Regions from separate parts of the Microbacterium sp. CFBP 13617 genome, predicted to be linked through region 2. Evidence: predicted binding sites of a transcription regulator. Region 2 holds the regulator's gene; each other region holds the start of a gene.
What was found. The regulator HrcA, encoded in region 2, represses chaperone genes, less so after heat shock. The targets are predictions, from matches to a motif close to TTNGCACTCGNNNNNNNCGAGTGCNAA.
Positions count from the first base shown of each region.

Region 1: the regulator HrcA is predicted to act here: its motif matches at 1,958-1,984, upstream of IFU40_RS12840 (Hsp20/alpha crystallin family protein).
Region 3: the regulator HrcA is predicted to act here: its motif matches at 1,301-1,327, upstream of groL (chaperonin GroEL).

Region 1 is NZ_JACYNW010000004.1:188,330-191,552, reverse strand. It holds gene IFU40_RS12850 (FAD-dependent monooxygenase) at 1-923, shown strand, start outside; gene IFU40_RS12845 (UbiA family prenyltransferase) at 946-1,770, opposite strand; gene IFU40_RS12840 (Hsp20/alpha crystallin family protein) at 2,070-2,525, shown strand; gene IFU40_RS12835 (sugar ABC transporter ATPase) at 2,582-2,944, opposite strand.
Region 2 is NZ_JACYNW010000002.1:391,377-394,599, reverse strand. It holds gene hemW (radical SAM family heme chaperone HemW) at 1-988, shown strand, start outside; gene hrcA (heat-inducible transcriptional repressor HrcA) at 1,129-2,169, shown strand; gene dnaJ (molecular chaperone DnaJ) at 2,219-3,223, shown strand, end outside.
Region 3 is NZ_JACYNW010000004.1:378,149-381,371, forward strand. It holds gene IFU40_RS13685 (DUF3263 domain-containing protein) at 1-226, shown strand, start outside; gene IFU40_RS13690 (LytR C-terminal domain-containing protein) at 262-864, shown strand; gene IFU40_RS13695 (cold-shock protein) at 996-1,196, shown strand; gene groL (chaperonin GroEL) at 1,365-2,984, shown strand.

The sequences.
Region 1 (3,223 bases), on a different contig from region 2:
CCGAGAGGATCGTCCGCGGCGAGGCGCGGGCCGACGGCCGACTGCTCGCGGCGATCCGCTTCGACCGGCTGCGTGCGCGTCATCCGTACGTCGCCGCACTCCCCCAGGCCGACACGATGGAGGTGCTGACCGGCCTGGCGCCGCGCGTGCGTCGGGGGGTCGCGATCACCGCCGTGCACGACGACGGTCAAGGCGTACGCGTGCGCGCCACCGGTCCGCGCGGCGACGAGGAGATCCACGCCCGCGTCGTCGTCGTGGCCTCGGGATGGGCGGGCCGCGACCTCGTGTACCGCCCCGGCGCCGTTCGGACGCACCACTACCCCGACCGCTACGTCATGGCCGACGTCGTCGCTCCCGGCGGCCCCGTCGCCCGGGTGCACCTGGAACGCCAGGGCGTACTGGAATCGTTCCCGCTACCCGGCGGACGCCGCCGACTGGTGGCGTGGGCGGGCACCGACGAGGTGACGGATGCCGTCGGCACCCTCGAGAGGGCCGTCGCCGAGCGCGCGGGGCTCGAGGTCGACATCGCCGAGGCGACGACGTTCCGCGTGCGGCGCGCCGTCGCTCCGGCGCTGCGGCGCGGCCGCGTCGTGGTGGTCGGCGACGCCGCCCACGAGGTGAGCCCCATCGGCGGTCAGGGGATGAACCTCGGGCTGCTCGACGCCCTCACGCTGGCCCCGCTGCTGCCCGGGTGGGTGCGGACGGGCGAGGCCGTCGGCCTCGGACGATGGGAGACCGACCGTCTGGCCTCGGCGCGGCACGCGGCGCGCCTGGCCTGGCTCAACACGCTGCTCGGGCGGGCCACGGGCCCGCTCGCCCACCCCCTGCGCACCGGGGCGCTGCGCACCATGCTGCGGGGGGCGGGGGGCGCGCTGTTCACGCGCGCGTACGCCATGCGACTGGATCGCGCCGCCCGCGACTGACGAGCCGCCCGGGCGGGAGGAGTCAGGTCACGACGAGTTGAGCGGCGAGCAGCAGCGCCGCCAGCATCGTGAGCTGGAACACCGCGCGTCCGGGCGCGCGCACGAGCACGAGCACCACGGCCGTGGCCGCCACCGCGACGACGGCGGTGAAGAAGATCGCGCCGAGCACCGTGGCATCCGTGCCGATCAGCACCGCCACCGCTCCGGCGACGACGCCGACCGCCGCGAGCACCACCGAGACCCGCGCACCGAGGCGGTGCGGAAGGCCCCGCACGCCCGTGCGCCGATCGTCGTCGAGGTCTCGAACGACGTTGGTCAGATGCACGGCCGCGCCGAGGGCGGCTCCCGCGAGCGTCGCCCACGGGGCAGCCAGCGCGGGAGACGCGAGGGACAGCGTCGCGAACGACGGGAAGAGTCCGAAACTCAGCACGAACGGCACGATCGACAACGGCGTCGACTTCAGGCCGGCGTTGTACGCCCACGCCGAGGCCAGGGCCACCGCGTGCGCGGCGACGAGCCCGGGGCCGAGCGGCACCGACAGGAGCACGGCGAGGATCGCGGACGCCACGGCCACCCCGAGCGCGTGCTCCGGGGTGATCGCGCCCCCCGCGATGGGCTTGTCGCGGCGGCCGACGGCGGCGTCGCGCGCGCCGTCGATCGCGTCGTTCGACAGCCCCACCGACACCTGTCCCGCGAACACGGCGACCACCAGCAGCGCGAGCCGCGCGGGCTCGACCCCCGCGGCGAGGCCGAGGGCCAGCGACAGAACGGTCACGACCAGGGTCGGCCCCGGGTGGGTCGCGCCCCACAGCGCCCGCACGAGGGGCGGCTTCGCCGCGGCATCCATCACCCGATGACGCTACCGCGGCGCCGCGCTCGGGCGGTTGACCCGCTCCGCCGCCGCGCCATCACGTCACCGCGCCACCGCGCCAGCGCCCCAGCGCCCCAGCGCCCCAGCGCCCCAACCCGTTGAGTGTCCAGGACACGCCGCAGAAAGCGACCCCGGCACGGCGCGTCTTGGACATTCGACGGTCTTGGCACTCTCCTGTCGAGAGTGCTAATCTGCTGCCACGTTGAGCGCACAAGGCTCAACTTCATCGAACTCCGGATGCCGATATCCGGACCGACCGAAAAGGAGAACCGACCATGGCCACTTACGACCCCTTCCGCGACCTCGACCGCCTCGCGTCGACCTTTCTCGATGCCCGTCGCGGGGGCGGACCGCGCCGGATGCCGATGGACCTCTACCGCGACGGCGACCACTACGTGCTCTCGGCCGACCTTCCCGGGGTCGACCCGGGCTCGGTCGACATCGACGTCGACGGTCAGCTGCTGACCATCCGCGCCGAACGCACCCTCGCCACCGGCGACGACGTCAAGTGGATCACCCGCGAGCGCGAGACGGCCACCTTCGTCCGCCAGCTCAACCTCGGCCAGGGCATCGACACCGACGGCATCAGCGCCGCCTACCGCAACGGTGTGCTGTCGGTCACGATCCCGGTGAGCGAGAAGGCGAAGCCGCGCCGCATCGCGGTGGCCACCGACGACCACGACGGCGTCATCCGGGCGCACGAGAGCGAACCGCAGCTCATCGAGCAGTAATCCACCGCGAACAGAGGGGTCGGCCCGAACGGACCGACCCCTCTCTCGCGCGTCGCTCAGAGGTCTTCGGGCGCCAGGTCTCCCTGGCCCTCTTCGCCGAGCTCGACGACGCCCGGGTCCTGACCCTGCGAGTCGGTGCCGGTGGACCCGGGGTGGATGTCCTCGAACGGGATGTCGGTGTCGTCGGCCGCGATCTCGGCCGGGTCGGCGCCCGTCGCGGTCGCGGGGGCGATGTCCTGCGGGTCGACGCCCTCGTCGAGGGCCGTCGTGGCGTCCCACTCCGCCTGGGCGGGGTCGAGCGCGGGGTCGGGCTCGATCGAGGTGTCGCCGTCGCGCAGGGGCTGCACACCCGCGATGCCGACGTCGGCGGCGGGGGTCGACGAGTCGGCGGGGGACGGGTCGATCGAGGCGTCGCTCATGGGGATCCTTTCGTCGAACGCACCGGGGTGCGTCACCGCTGATCGGCGGTGTCTCCATCCAACGACGCCGACGGGGCCGCGCCCCGCCCCTTGACAGGCCCGACCCGCGCACGGACCACGCGCTTCAACGGGTGCGCTCCCGCTCCAGCGGCACGGGAGAAGCGCTCCTGCCGACGGCGAGCCCTCTTCGTCGTTCCCCAGCGCCCGGGTCGTCCGCCCGACCGACGCTGTCAACCGGGTGGCATCCCGCTGCCGATGACGACACGGTGAGGGAGACGA
Region 2 (3,223 bases):
GATGGATGCCACGGGCGGCCGCCGCACGGCATCCACGGTGTTCTTCGGCGGGGGTACGCCGACGCTCCTGCCTCCCGGCGATCTGGCGCGCATGCTCGACGCGGTGCGCGCGGAATTCGGCATCGCCGAGGGGGCCGAGGTCACCGTCGAGGCCAATCCCGACACCGTCGACGACGCCGTGGTCGAGACGCTGGCTGCGGCGGGCGTCACGCGCGTGTCGATCGGCATGCAGTCGGCCCGCCCGCACGTGCTCGCCGCCCTCGACCGCACCCACGACCCCGCGAACGTCGCGACCGCCGTCGCCGCGGCCCGCCGCGCCGGGCTCGACGTGTCGCTCGACCTCATCTACGGCGCACCGGGGGAGTCGCTCGACGACTGGCGGTCGTCTCTCGAGACCGCCGTCTCCCTCGCTCCCGATCACATCTCGGCCTACGCGCTCATCGTCGAAGACGGCACGAAGCTCGCCCGCCAGATCCGCTCGGGCGCGGTCGCGGAGCCCTCCGACGACCTGCAGGCCGACATGTACGAACTGGCCGACGAGCTGCTCGCCGATGCCGGGTACGACTGGTACGAGGTGTCGAACTGGTCGCGCGGCGTCGCCCACCGTTCGCGGCACAACCTCGCCTATTGGCGCGGCACGGACTGGTGGGGGTTCGGACCGGGCGCCCACAGCCACGTCGCGGGGCTGCGCTGGTGGAACGTCAAACACCCGGCCGCCTATGCCCAGCGCCTCGCGGCGAACGAGTCACCGGCCGCCGCGCGCGAGCGCCCCGACGAGACGGCCCGACGACTCGAGTCGGTGCTGCTGCGCAGCCGCATTCGCGAGGGTCTCGCCGTCGGCGAGCTGCACGGCGAGGGCCGCAAGGCCGTGGCGTCGCTCATCGCCGACGGGCTCATCGAGGGGGCGGATGCCATCCGGGGCCGCATCGTGCTGACCCGCCGCGGACGCCTGCTGGCGGATGCCGTGGTGCGAGCCCTCACGGTCTGATCCGCGCCGTCGCATCCCGCGGCGGGACCGCACGCAGGCGCGGAGGATCCGGCATCCGCGAGCCCCCGACGGGGCAGGTCGTCGATCGGCGTAGAATTGGCACTCAGTCAAGTCGAGTGCCAGACGGGGAGGAGCAGCGCATGGTGTCGGAACGCGGCCTCCAAGTGCTCCGCGCGATCGTGCAGGATTACGTCGACACGCGTGAACCCGTCGGCAGCAAAGCGATCGTCGACCGGCACGCGTTCGGTGTGTCGGCGGCGACCATCCGCAACGACATGGCGCTGCTCGAAGACGAAGACCTCATCGTCGCACCCCACACCTCGTCGGGCCGCGTGCCCACCGACAAGGGCTACCGCGTGTTCGTCGATCACCTCGCCGAACTGCGCCCGCTCTCGGGAGCGCAGCGCAGCGCGATCACCTCGTTCCTCGACGAGGCGGGCGATCTCGACGACCTGCTCGCCCGCACGGTGCGTGCCCTGACGCAGCTGACCGGCCAGGTCGCGATCGTGCAGTACCCGTCGTTCGCGCGCGCCAACCTCTCGCACGTGGAGCTCGTGGCTCTCGGCGGTCCCCGCGTGCTCGTCATCCTCGTCACCGACACCGGCCGCGTCTCGCAGCGGATCGCGCTCGTCCCGGCCGAGCCGGCCGAGGCCGACATCGTGCAGCTGCGCGCGCGTGTGGGCGCGGTGCTGGTCGGGCGCTCCGTCGCCGACTGCGCGCAGCAGGTCGCCGCGGTCGTCGCCGACGGCCCCCGCCCCGGCATCGCCCTCGACGCCGTCGCCGACGCCGTGTTCCGCGTCGTCGGCGAGGAGCTCGAGGAGTTCCGTCAGGATCGCCTCGTCATGGCTGGGGCGGCGACCCTCGCCAAGCGCGAGTCCGACTTCCGCGGCAGCATCTACCCGCTCCTCGAAGCCATCGAGGAGCAGGTGACCCTGCTGCGGCTCATGACCGAGATGGTCGCCGACGAGAAGGGCTTGTCGGCCAGCATCGGCCGCGAGAACGAACCCTTCGGACTCATCGAGGCCTCGGTGCTCGCCAGCCGGTACGACGGCTCGACGGGCGGTGCCCGCGTGGGCCTGCTCGGCCCCACCCGCATGGACTACTCCTCCAACCTCGCGGCGGTTCGCGCCGTCGCGCACTATCTGACCCGGATGCTCGAAGACGACGACAGCGCGCGCTGACGAGCACCCCACCGAGAACGACCCCGCACCCGCGGACAGGAAGGCGATTGTGGCTGACCACTACGAGGTCCTCGGCGTCGAACGAGACGCCAGCGCCGACGAGATCAAGAAGGCGTACCGCCGTCTCGCTCGTCAGTTGCACCCCGACGTGAACCCCGGTGACGACGCGTCCGAACGCTTCAAGCTGGTCACGCACGCGTACGACGTGCTCAGCGACCCCGAGCAGCGTCGCCGCTACGACATGGGCGGCGACCAGAACCCCTTCGGCGGGGGCGGGGGAGCGGCCGGCTTCGGCGGCTTCAGCGACATCTTCGAGACGTTCTTCGGCGGGGCCCAGGGCGGCGGAGGCGGGCGTGGACCGCGTCCGCGTTCGCGTCGCGAGCGCGGGCAGGACGCCCTCGTGCGCGTCACGCTCGATCTCGGCGACGTCGTCTTCGGCACGCACCGCGACCTCGACGTCGACACCGCCGTCCTGTGCGAGACCTGCCAGGGAGCCTGCACGCAGCCCGGCACGAGCGAAGTCACCTGCGACATCTGCCACGGCTCCGGTCACGTGCAGCGCACGGTGCGCAGCCTTCTCGGCAACGTCGTCACCAGCCAGCCCTGCAACGTGTGCCACGGACACGGCACGACCATCCCCTACCCCTGCGGCACCTGCCAGGGACAGGGACGCGTACGCGCCCGCCGCACCGTGTCGGTCGACATCCCCGCCGGCGTCGAGTCGGGCCTGCGCCTGCAGCTTCCCGGTTCGGGTGAGGTCGGCCCCGCCGGCGGCCCCAACGGCGACCTGTACCTCGAGATCACCGTCGACGCGCACGAGGCTTTCAGCCGCGAGGGCGACGACCTGCTCGCCACCCTCGAGGTGTCGATGCCGGATGCCATCCTCGGCACCACCACGACGATCGACGCCCTCGATGGTGCCGTCGAGCTCGAGGTGCGCCCGGGCGTGCAGTCGGGCGACGTGCTCACCATCAAGGGCCGCGGCATCACGCCGCTGCGCGGAAGCCAGCGCGGGGACCTGAAGGTCGGCGTGCACGTCGTGACGCCCACGCGC
Region 3 (3,223 bases), on a different contig from region 2:
CCTCGCCTTCGAGGGTGAATGGCGACGCCATGGGGGTGCGAAAGAGGAGGCGATCCGCGCCGAGTTCGCGCTGACGCCGGTCCGGTACTACCAGCTGCTCGGTCGCCTCATCGACACCCCCGAAGCCCTCGCGTCCGACCCCATGCTGGTGCGTCGCCTGCGCCGACGCCGCGATGACGCGGCCGCGCAGCAGCGCGCACGCCTCGGCCGCACCGCCACCCGGTGACGGGTGCGCGCGGGTCGGACCGGTAGCATCGTCCAATGGCCAGATCGACCTTCCCGCGGGATCGCTTCGACGACCTGCCGGCCGATGCGGGTCGCGTCGGCGCCCACCGCGCCGAGAATCCCCGGCTGCGCGGGTGGATCATCTTCCTGTGGGCGGCCATCGCCACCCTCGCCCTGATCATCGCCGGCATCTTCGGCTCGCTGGTGGTGTCGGGCCGCATCTCGTTCGGCTCCGGGCCCGCGCCGGTGCCCACCGTCTCGGCGGAACCCACGACGCCCGCCGTCGTCGACACGTCGTACTCGGTGGTCGTTCTCAACGGCACGGCCGACGAGGGACTCGCCGCCGCCGTGCGCGACCAGATCGTGGCGGCCGGATGGCCGGGTGAGGGCGTCGAGACCGGCGACTCCGACAGCACCGACTTCGCCGAGACGACGATCTACTACCTCCGCGACACCGACGAGGCGGCAGCCCAGGGCCTGGCCCAGACCATCGGGGGCGCGCAGATCGCGCAGAGCGACTTCCTGCAGCCGACCGACGACCCCAGCACCCCCGACGACGAGAGCGCCGTGAAGCGGCTCGTCGTCGTCATCGGCCTCGATCGCGCCGCCGGTCAGGCGTCGCCGTCGACCGCTCCCTGACCCCTCGACGGCCGCGTGTTTCCGCGGCGTAACAAGTTCGCGGCCTGCGCGTCAACAATGGGCCGAGCGGCCGGTGCGGCGGGATCACGCGTGCTTACGATGACCTCGTCATTCAGCAACGGGAGATTCGCATGACGCAGGGCACTGTCAAATGGTTCAACGCCGAGAAGGGCTTCGGCTTCATCACCGTCGCCGACGGCCAGGACGTCTTCGTCCACTACTCGAGCATCGAGATGTCGGGTTTCCGCGTTCTCGAGGAGGGCCAGGCCGTCGAGTTCACCGTCGGCACCGGGCAGAAGGGCCCCCAGGCGGAGTCGGTGCGACTGGCCTGATCACCGTTTCCCGACGCCACGGCATCCGATCCCGGATGCCGTGGCGTCGTCGTTTGCGCGCGGGTGGGCGGCTTGCACTCCCCAGGGGCGAGTGCCAGAATGAGTTAGCACTCGCTTTCGTCGAGTGCCAAAATCAGCAGTCACCCGTCCGGGAGGGACGACACACTTATGGCAAAGATCATCGCTTTCGACGAAGAGGCCCGACGCGGTCTCGAGCGTGGCCTCAACACGCTGGCCGACGCCGTCAAGGTGACCCTGGGCCCCCGCGGTCGCAACGTCGTGCTCGAGAAGAAGTGGGGCGCCCCCACGATCACGAACGACGGCGTCTCGATCGCCAAGGAGATCGAGCTCGACGACCCGTACGAGAAGATCGGCGCCGAGCTGGTCAAGGAGGTCGCCAAGAAGACCGACGACGTCGCGGGTGACGGCACCACCACCGCCACCGTTCTCGCCCAGGCGCTCGTGCGCGAGGGCCTGCGCAACGTCGCGGCCGGCGCAGACCCCATCTCGCTCAAGAAGGGCATCGAGAAGGCCGTCAAGGCCGTCACCGACGAGCTCCTGGCCTCGGCCAAAGAGGTCGAGTCGAAGGAGCAGATCGCGGCTACCGCATCGATCTCCGCCGCCGACCCGGCCATCGGCGCACTCATCGCCGAAGCCATCGACAAGGTGGGCAAGGAAGGCGTCGTCACCGTCGAGGAGAGCAACACCTTCGGCACCGAGCTCGAGCTCACCGAGGGCATGCGCTTCGACAAGGGGTACATCAACCCCTACTTCGTCACCGACCCCGAGCGTCAGGAAGCGGTCTTCGAAGACCCGTACATCCTGATCGCCAACCAGAAGATCTCCAACATCAAGGACCTTCTGCCCATCGTCGACAAGGTGATCCAGGAGGGCAAAGAGCTCCTCATCATCGCCGAAGACGTCGAGGGCGAAGCTCTCGCGACGCTGGTGCTCAACAAGATCCGCGGCATCTTCAAGTCGGTGGCCGTCAAGGCTCCCGGTTTCGGCGACCGTCGCAAGGCTCAGCTGCAGGACATCGCGATCCTCACCGGCGGACAGGTCATCACCGAAGAGGTGGGCCTCAAGCTCGAGAACGCCACGGTCGACCTGCTCGGCCGTGCGCGCAAGGTCATCATCACCAAGGATGAGACCACGATCGTCGAGGGTGCGGGCGAGTCCGAGCTGATCGAGGGTCGCGTGACCCAGATCCGTCGCGAGATCGAGAACACCGACAGCGACTACGACCGCGAGAAGCTCCAGGAGCGCCTCGCCAAGCTCGCGGGTGGCGTCGCCGTCATCAAGGCGGGCGCGGCCACCGAGGTCGAGCTCAAGGAGCGCAAGCACCGCATCGAAGACGCCGTGCGCAACGCCAAGGCCGCCGTCGAAGAGGGTGTCGTCGCCGGTGGTGGCGTCGCGCTCATCCAGGCCGGCAAGACCGCGCTCGCAGCCCTCGACCTCGTCGGTGACGAGGCCACGGGTGCGAACATCGTCCGCGTCGCCATCGAGGCCCCGCTCAAGCAGATCGCGCTCAACGCCGGTCTCGAGCCCGGTGTCGTGGCGAACAAGGTCGCCGAGCTCCCCGTGGGCCACGGCCTGAACGCCGCGACGGGCGAGTACGGTGACCTGTTCGCACAGGGCATCATCGACCCCGCCAAGGTGACGCGTTCGGCTCTGCAGAACGCGGCATCCATCGCCGGTCTGTTCCTCACGACCGAGGTCGTCGTCGCCGACAAGCCCGAGAAGTCGGCCGCTCCCGCGGGCGACCCGACCGGTGGCATGGACTTCTGATCCACGCCTAGGCAGTGACAGAACGCCCCCTCCTTCGGGAGGGGGCGTTCTGTGTTGACGGGGCGGTGACCGCTCGATGATCCGGCGCCGGTTGGCTGCCGGTGAGTTGGCTGGCTGCGGGCTGCGGGCTGCGGGCTGCTGGCTGCGCGCTGCGGGCTGCTGGCTTGCGTGACTGCGGGCCGGCCGGTTGGGGCACATGTCCCACTTCTGGTTGCCTGCCGCGGCGCCAGGCAACCCGA